Regions from separate parts of the Labilibaculum antarcticum genome, predicted to be linked through region 1. Evidence: riboswitches for the same ligand, from Rfam matches in the RefSeq annotation. Region 1 holds a riboswitch; the other holds the start of a gene.
What was found. A riboswitch is a leader RNA that binds a small molecule or an ion and turns the genes downstream of it on or off. The one in region 1 is predicted to bind thiamine pyrophosphate.
Positions count from the first base shown of each region.

Region 2: it holds a riboswitch for thiamine pyrophosphate, as region 1 does, so the genes downstream of both, ALGA_RS19285 (sulfide-dependent adenosine diphosphate thiazole synthase) here and ALGA_RS04895 (TonB-dependent receptor) in region 1, are expected to answer to the same signal.

Region 1 is NZ_AP018042.1:1,321,662-1,325,880, forward strand. Features, by position in the region: gene ALGA_RS04895 (TonB-dependent receptor) at 1-2,166, opposite strand, end outside; TPP riboswitch at 2,228-2,324, opposite strand; gene trxA (thioredoxin) at 2,414-2,857, opposite strand; gene trxA (thioredoxin) at 3,022-3,381, opposite strand; gene ALGA_RS04910 (CCA tRNA nucleotidyltransferase) at 3,571-4,219, shown strand, end outside.
Region 2 is NZ_AP018042.1:4,816,583-4,820,801, reverse strand. Features, by position in the region: gene thiC (phosphomethylpyrimidine synthase ThiC) at 1-859, opposite strand, end outside; gene thiE (thiamine phosphate synthase) at 859-1,470, opposite strand; gene ALGA_RS19285 (sulfide-dependent adenosine diphosphate thiazole synthase) at 1,472-2,242, opposite strand; TPP riboswitch at 2,300-2,392, opposite strand; gene ALGA_RS19280 (nitroreductase family protein) at 2,502-3,329, shown strand; gene ALGA_RS19275 (flavodoxin family protein) at 3,585-4,219, shown strand, end outside.

The sequences.
Region 1 (4,219 bases):
TGATTTTTGATAAGTAAACATCGAATTTGCTGTCACTTCAGGAGAAAAAGCCAGATTTGTAGTTCCTAAATCTGTTGCAATCTGACCTCCATTATCCCAATCATCAACATATTCTGTAAAATTCTTAATCTCATTTTTACTTAAAGTGATATTTCCACTCCAGTCAAACTCTTTAGAAATTTTAACCCCTCCACTAAGTTCGGCTCCCATTCTGTAACTATCAGCAACATTCACCATTATAGCACTTCCAACATCATTAATTTGTCCGGTAAGTACCAATTGGTCCTTATAGTCCATGAAGTAAAGGTTTGTCTCGAAAAAGGCTTTTGAGCTAGTAAATTTGTAACCCATTTCATAATCGAATAACCGTTCACTTGTTGGTGTCTTACCTTGCTCAGCATCAGTATAATTACTTCTGTTTGGCTCTCTGTTTGCAATTGCAAGAGAAGCAAAGAATCTGTTATTATTATTCAACTGGAGATTTAAGCCCAATTTCGGATTAAAAAACACAAAATCATGTTGCTGGGTCAAATCACGAAAGTCATCATCAATCCCTTCAATTTTGTAATCTATACCTCGTACCTGCATATCGGCGTAAAGATTAAATTGTTCAGAAATTGCAATGTTGGCTTTTAAATAAGTATTGTAATCTGTTTTGGTTCCTGTACTTGCATAATACTCCTGATCAAGAAAAGCATCACCGGCATTTTTCATCCAACGAATTCTTCCGTAATGATCCCCTTCATATTTGTTTAAGGCACCCCCCCAAACCAAATCAACATTGGAGAACGAATGACTCAAAGAAAAAACAGCTCCGTAAAAATCATTATTCAACCATTTTCTTCTGATCACATCTGTTTTGGTGATGCTCTCACTTCCAATTACGATCGGATCCAAACCATATTTGCTCAATTTATCGTTTGGTTTAAATTGTTCATAGTATCCTTCGCCATGGGTGTAGTGCAAACCAATATTCAGTTTCGTATTTTCTGATAACAAATGAGTTAAGAATAATTGCGAATGTTTTTGCCAGTAGTTATCGGTTTCATTCTTGTAGGTATACAGATTGTAGGTTCTGCTATCCGAAGCTTTCATAAAATCAACAGCTTCCTGACTTATCAGCCAGTTATCGGCATATTCCTGCATTCCAGCCTCATCATTATTTAATCTCACACTAGGAACACCATTCCAGGCCTGATAAGTTTGCTCTTTCCCCGTAAAAAAATTGGCTTTAATACTTGTTTTTTCACCATAGTATCCTCCTGATAGGAAAATAGACTGCAAATCAGATGTTGCTCTGTCAATGTAGCCATCAGAGGTGATTTTAGACAAACGAGCATCGAAGGAAAATCCATTCTTTCCAAGTCCGGTTCCCACTTTAACAGTGTTTTTAAAAGTGTTGAATGATCCTGCTGAGCTCGCGATTTCAGCGTATGCTTCAGTAGCTACTTTTGAAGTTTGAAGATTTATTGTTGCTCCAAAAGCTGCAGCTCCGTTGGTAGATGTTCCAACTCCCCGCTGAATTTGAATATCTTCTACCGAAGAAGCAAAATCGGGCATATTCACCCAATAGACACCATGAGATTCGGAATCATTCAAAGGAATACCATCAATGGTAACATTAATTCGATTCGCATCGGTTCCTCTTACTCTAAATCCAGTATAACCAACACCAGAACCTGCATCGGAAGTAGTTACAAATGAAGGCGTAGACGACAAAATCATAGGAATATCCTGTCCTAAATTACGCGCAACAATATCTTCTTTTTTTACATTAGTTAATGCCACTGGGGTTTTTCTATCGGCACGTGTTGCCGCAACCAGTACTTCATCAGCCATAATGGCAGATGCCTCCAAGCTAAAGTCAATCTTTTTCGACTTTACCAATTTCACTTCTTTTTGATTTGTTTGATACCCCAAAAATGAAACCACTAAACTGTAATTTCCTTCCTTTAAATTCTGAAACTTGTAATTGCCATTCGAATTGGCAACAGTACCTAAATAAGTTCCTTTCACTGCAATTGTAGCACCCGGAAGTGCTTTTCCAGCTTTATCGGTAATTGTGCCATTTACGGCCAATTGAGAAAATCCGATAAAACATACAAATTGCAATACAATTAACAGTGTTGATCTGCGCAAAACACAGTTCATCTTTCTTGTAAACATTGTTTATAAGTTAAAACGTTAATAAAATATTGCAATGAGGTTGTAATAAGATCAGGGGCGAAAAGTTAATTCGCAATTTTTCCCTACGCCGGCATTATCCGGATCAGGTTAAAGGGTATGATCTCAGCCTGTAATTTAAGGCACCCCACTGTGATTTTGGGTCAAAGATAATCTGAAATTGTTCAAAAGCAAAAAAGTCGGCAAAATGCCGACTTTAAACTAAACCTAAACTTTCACTTTTCTAATCCTATTTAATTGATTCAGGTGCATTAACACCTAAAACATCTTTTATCGCCTTCACAAAAGTTTCTTTTGGTAAAGCTCCTTTTGCCATTGTTGGCTTTCCTTTTGCAGGGATAAAAAGAAAACTTGGAATACTTTTAATGCCAAATGCACCTGAAACTAATGGAGATTTATCTGTATCAACTTTATAAATCTGAATGTCATCTCCATATTCTTTTTGAAGTTCCTCCAATACCGGAGCAACTCGTTTACAAGGTCCACACCATGTTGCATAAAAATCTACGATTACAGGTTTATCACCTTTAAAAGCCCATTCCTTACCATTTTCAAAATCAAACACTTTTTCTTTAAAACTATTATCATCCAAGTGAATGACTTCATTTGTAGCTTGGGAAAATCCACTTAGACTCAGCATTGTTACAAACAGCACAAAAAATATCTTTTTCATCTTCATTTCTTTATAGAGGCATACTATTAAGAAAAAACCCCTCGTTCAACTTCCTTTTCATTATTACTATTTACAAAAATGATCTTTTTTTTTAAAGCATCATTATTTCCCCTGAGCTTTAACAAAACTTTAAGCATTCAAATAAATAGCAAGTAGAATTTGAATTATTTGTTTACTCCAAGTACCTCAGAAAATGCCTGCTTAAATGATTCCTTCGACATCGCACCTTGTGACATTTGTGGTTGACCGTCTTTAGGAATAAATAACAATGATGGAATACTTTGAATTCCAAACATTGAAGCCAATTCCCGTTCTTTTTCAGTATCAATCTTATAAATATCTATATTGTCGCCATACTCTTCTTTTAATTCCTCCAAAATAGGAGCGACAGTTTTACATGGACCGCACCAATCGGCATAAAAATCAACCACACATGGTCGTTCACCTGCAAATTTCCAATCTTTATTTTGTTCGAAATCAAATACCTTAGCTTTAAATGTCGCTACCGTTAAATGTTCTACCATAACTTTCAATATTAAAATAATACAATCATTAATATATACAAATATATACATTTATCCCTGCAATTTATATGCCAAATTCAAAATATTCTTGTTTTTATAGATTCCATCTAAATAATTGTAATTTTGTCAGTGAAAAATCTCAGAATTTGAGAATGAATAATCCTAAGAAGCAGGATTAGCAAAAACTATTTGAAAAAAAGAACAGTGAAAGAACATTTAAAACACCCTATATTTTCTATAATCTCCAAAATTGTTACTCAAGAAAATCTTGAGTGTTATGTAATTGGTGGTTTTGTAAGAGATTTATTTTTACAACGAGGATCAAAAGACATTGATATTGTTGTTGTTGGCAGTGGAATTGAACTTGCCAAAAAAGTAGCAAAAGAAGCCCGTGTATCAAAAGTTTCTGTTTTTAAGAACTTTGGAACAGCAATGCTTAAGTATAAAGATCTGGAGATAGAGTTTGTTGGTGCCAGAAAAGAATCTTACGACAGAGGTTCACGAAACCCTATCGTTGAAGATGGAACCCTTGAAGATGATCAGAAAAGAAGAGATTTTACAATGAATGCTCTGGCTCTAAGTCTACACAAAGATAACTTCGGGGAATTATTGGATCCATTTAATGGAGTTGTTGATCTAAATCAAAAGATCATTAAAACACCCATGGAACCATTGATAACATTCTCTGATGATCCGTTGCGAATGATGAGAGCAATTCGTTTTGCGACTCAGCTTAAATTTACCATATCAGAAGAAACTCTTGAGGCAATCCGTACCAATAAAGATCGCATTGAGATTATCACAAAAGAACGAATTATTGAAGAATTAAATAAAATCA
Region 2 (4,219 bases), 2.2 Mb from region 1:
CACAAAGTCTTTTCATTAACTTCATATTGGCTTCAATCTGATCCAAAGGCATGTGACCAGGCCCTTCTACCATCACCTGAACGCCTTTGTCTCTGGCACGATCAACCAATTCCCCTAAAACCAACAACTCGGCAACTTGTGCACGATCGGTAGCATCAGCACCTGCTCCCGGACGCAAACCATCGCCTAAACTAATGGTAACATCGTATTGTTTGCAGATATCCAAAATTCGATCGTATTGTTCATACAATGGATTTTCCTTGCCGTTTTCTTTCATCCATCGTTTCAGTAAAGCGCCTCCACGGCTTACAATCCCGCATACTCGTGAATCATTCTCGAGAAAAGAAAGAGATACTTTGGTGACTCCACAGTGCAAAGTCATAAAATCGACACCCATTTTTGCCTGAATTTCAATTTCACGAAACAAATCTTCCGGATCGAGCTCTTTAATCTCTTTTCCTTCGGCCAGCAAGCGTGTAGCAACACCATAAATAGGCACTGTGCCAACCATTACTGATGATTCCTGAATAATTCGTTGCAGAATGATGTGCAAATCGCCACCCGTTGACAAATCCATAATCGCATCAGCACCATAGTGAATGGCCACTTTCATTTTTTCCAATTCCTCATCAAAATGGCAATGCTTTTCGGATGTTCCCATGTTTGCATTTACCTTAGTTCGCAAACCATTACCAATTGCAATAACCGGAAAGTCATGATTTTTGTTTTTAGGAATTACAATTCGACCTAATGCAATCTCGTTTCGCAACCATTCAACTTCAACTTTTTCGTTTTTTGCAACGATATGCATTTCGGCTGTGATAATGCCTTCTTTGGCTTTTTCTATTTGTGTATTCATTATTTCTTGTTTATTAAATTAGTATACTCCAGAACTCTTTCATCAAACTGATCGGTTTGCATAAAATGTCGCACCATGGCCATATTTTTAGCTCCTGCACTGAGAATAGTCTGTATATTTTCGGGGAAAATCCCACCTATGGCAACCACAGGAACTGCAGCAATATCAAGCACCTGCTTTAGTTGATCAATACCAACGGGTTGATCGGGTTTTATTTTTGCATTGGTAGGATATATGGGACCAAAACCTATGTAATCAGGCCTCTGAACCAGAGCTTCCTGCACTTGTTGTATGGAATGAGTTGACAAACCGATTTTCATCTCTCCAACGATATTCCGAGCTTCTTCAATGCTCATATCATCTTGTCCGAGATGTAAAAAATCAGCTTCGCAAATTGCTGCAATATCTGCACGATCATTCATCACAAAACGGGTATCACTCCCTATGGTAATGGCTCTAATTTCCTTTCCAATCCTTATTAATTCCTTATCGGATATCAATTTTTCGCGTAACTGTAACATCTTTACTCCTCGCTCAACACACGATTCGGCAATGGAACGGTATGACGTTTGAGCTTTCGTAATGATGATGTATAAACCAAAGTCTTCCATCCTATTTACTCAGATTTTCAGCAATTAAACCCGCTAATTTTTCACCGGACAAAAGCATTCCCCCAAAAATAGGTCCCATTCGAAATCCGCCACTCACACCATTCGATGCCATGCCGGACACATATAGTCCAGGATAAATTTCCTTGGTGTTCTCAACAGTAGTGCGCTCCGCTTCATCAATGGATAAAGAACACTCACCCATCACCTTACCTGTTTTTGTGTTTAGCTTCACATTATTTTTACGTTCCAATGTTCGTGCAATATCACAATCGTGACCCGTGCCATCCACAACCGCTTTTGCCATGATTACCAAAGGATCTACATGCAATCCTTCCCGGCGAACCGGAGACCAGTTTAAAACAACACCGCATACTCTGTCGTTTTGAAAAACCACATCTTCGATAACTGAACAATTGAAGATTTTTACGCCTGCCTGAGTAGCATGATAAATTAATGCAGAGGTTGCATGTACTGAATCAAGTGTATAATAGTCATCCTGATAGTGTTGGTAGGAAACTCCTAATTCATTCAAAATATGCAATGCATCTTTCTGAACCATTATTTCATTAAACATCATAGCACCACCCCACATGCCGCCACCTGGAGCCAGTTTGCTTTCATACAAAGCAACTTTAAAGCCTTTCTTGGCGAGATAATAGGATGCCACCAATCCAGAAGGTCCACCTCCTACAATTGCTACATCAACCGATAAATTTTCTTTGAGTTTTTTAAAATAGGAATCGACGATTCCTGCAGATACAATTTGCTCCATTTTACTGTTTATTAAGTGAATAATAGTAATAAACAGGGGCAGCCCTACTCCAAAAAAGTAGACTTTTCTTTACTTTCCTACGCAGGCATTATCCTGATCAGGTAAAGGGTATGTTCTCAGCCTTAAAGTTAGGCACCCCTAGTTTATATAAATGCAAATGTAAAATAAAAAACCAGAATTGACACTTCCCCATTGAATCTTTTATGGATTAATTCTCTGGAAAAATTACCTTTGCCTACAAACAATAAGCTTGCAAACAATGTTAGATTTTAAGATAGAGGAAGATAAATGTATTGAATGCGGTCTTTGTGCTCAAGATTGTCCGGTTGGGATTATAGAATTGAATCCAAAGCCTGTAATCCGAAGAGAAAAGGAGAAGAATTGCTTGAAATGCCAACATTGTTTAGCCATTTGTCCTACGGGGGCACTTTCAATATTGGGAAAAAAACCTGAAGACAGTGTTTCGGTAAGTGATGAAATGCCAAAGCCGGAAACAATCAGCAGATTGATAAAAACCAGACGTTCAATCCGGAAATACAAAAAGGAAAATGTAGACAAGGAATTAATTCAGGAGCTGATTGAAACGGCGGCACATGCACCAACAGGACACAATGACAATGCTGTTTTGATATCATTAATTGATAATAAAGAGGATTTAGATTTGTTTCGATCAAAAGTTTACGACTCACTAAAAAATGCCAGAGAGACCGGCACACTTGAGAAGCGATTTCAATTCCTGCTTTCCTATCAGAAATTATGGAAAACCAAAGGTGTGGATGTGATATTTAGGGATGCACCACACATGATTATTGCTTCAGCCCCATCCATTGATGCTTCGCCAATGGCTGATTGCTTAATTACACTGAGTTATTTTGAACTGATAGCTAATTCGCATGGAATTGGTACACTTTGGAACGGAATGATAAAATGGGCCATTGATGATATCGATCCTGAATTACGCACATTAATTGGCATACCAAAGGATCATACAATTGGCTATGTGATGATATTTGGTAAATCGGCAGTGAAATATGCCCGAGGCATTCAATCGGAAGGTTTAAAAGTGAATCGCATAAAACTGGAATAAAAAGAACTCTGTTTATCACATCAGATTCCTACAATAGATTCATTCTATTAACATTTTATTAAAACAATAGTATTCAGGTCCTGCTTATTTTGCACTTTCAATTGGTGTGCATAATTCAATTTATCACGAATCTGAAATCATAAAAAAAAAATCTCACAAAATGAAACGTCCATGCAAAAGTGATTTTAACACACAAAGGGATGATTATTCCAGCATGGTAAGTTCCATATGGCAAAAACATAAAATTATAAACATATGAAAGTAGTCGCATTTAATGGAAGTCCGAAAAAAGAAGGAAACACTTACCATGCCCTTAAATTGGTAACTGAGCAATTGGAAATGCAAGGTATTGAAACAGAGATCGTGCATGTTGGAAACAAAGGAGTAAAAGGTTGTACCGCTTGTGGTCAATGCGCTAAAAATAAAGATGAAAAATGTGTGCTAAAAGGAGATGATCTAAACATTTGGATTCAGAAAATGAAAGAAGCCGATGGCATTTTGCTTGGCTCACCTGTTCATTTTGCATCCTTGGGAGCAAATATGAAATCGTTTTTAGACCGGGCATTCTATGTGAGTGGTGCAAATGGGAACTTGTTTCGCCACAAAGTTGGTGCTTCGGTTGTGGCAGTTCGTCGTTCGGGAGGATTACCAACTTTTAACGAATTGAACAATTACATCACCTATGCAGAAATGATGGTTCCGACCTCAAATTATTGGAATGTGATTCACGGAACTACTCCAGGTGAAGCATTACAAGATGAAGAAGGCGTTCAAATTATGAGAGTTTTAGGGAAAAACATGGCTTACCTATTGCAATTAATTGATCAGGGAAAAGACAAGGTAGAAGCTCCGGTACAGGAGAAGAAAATATACACCAACTTTATTCGATA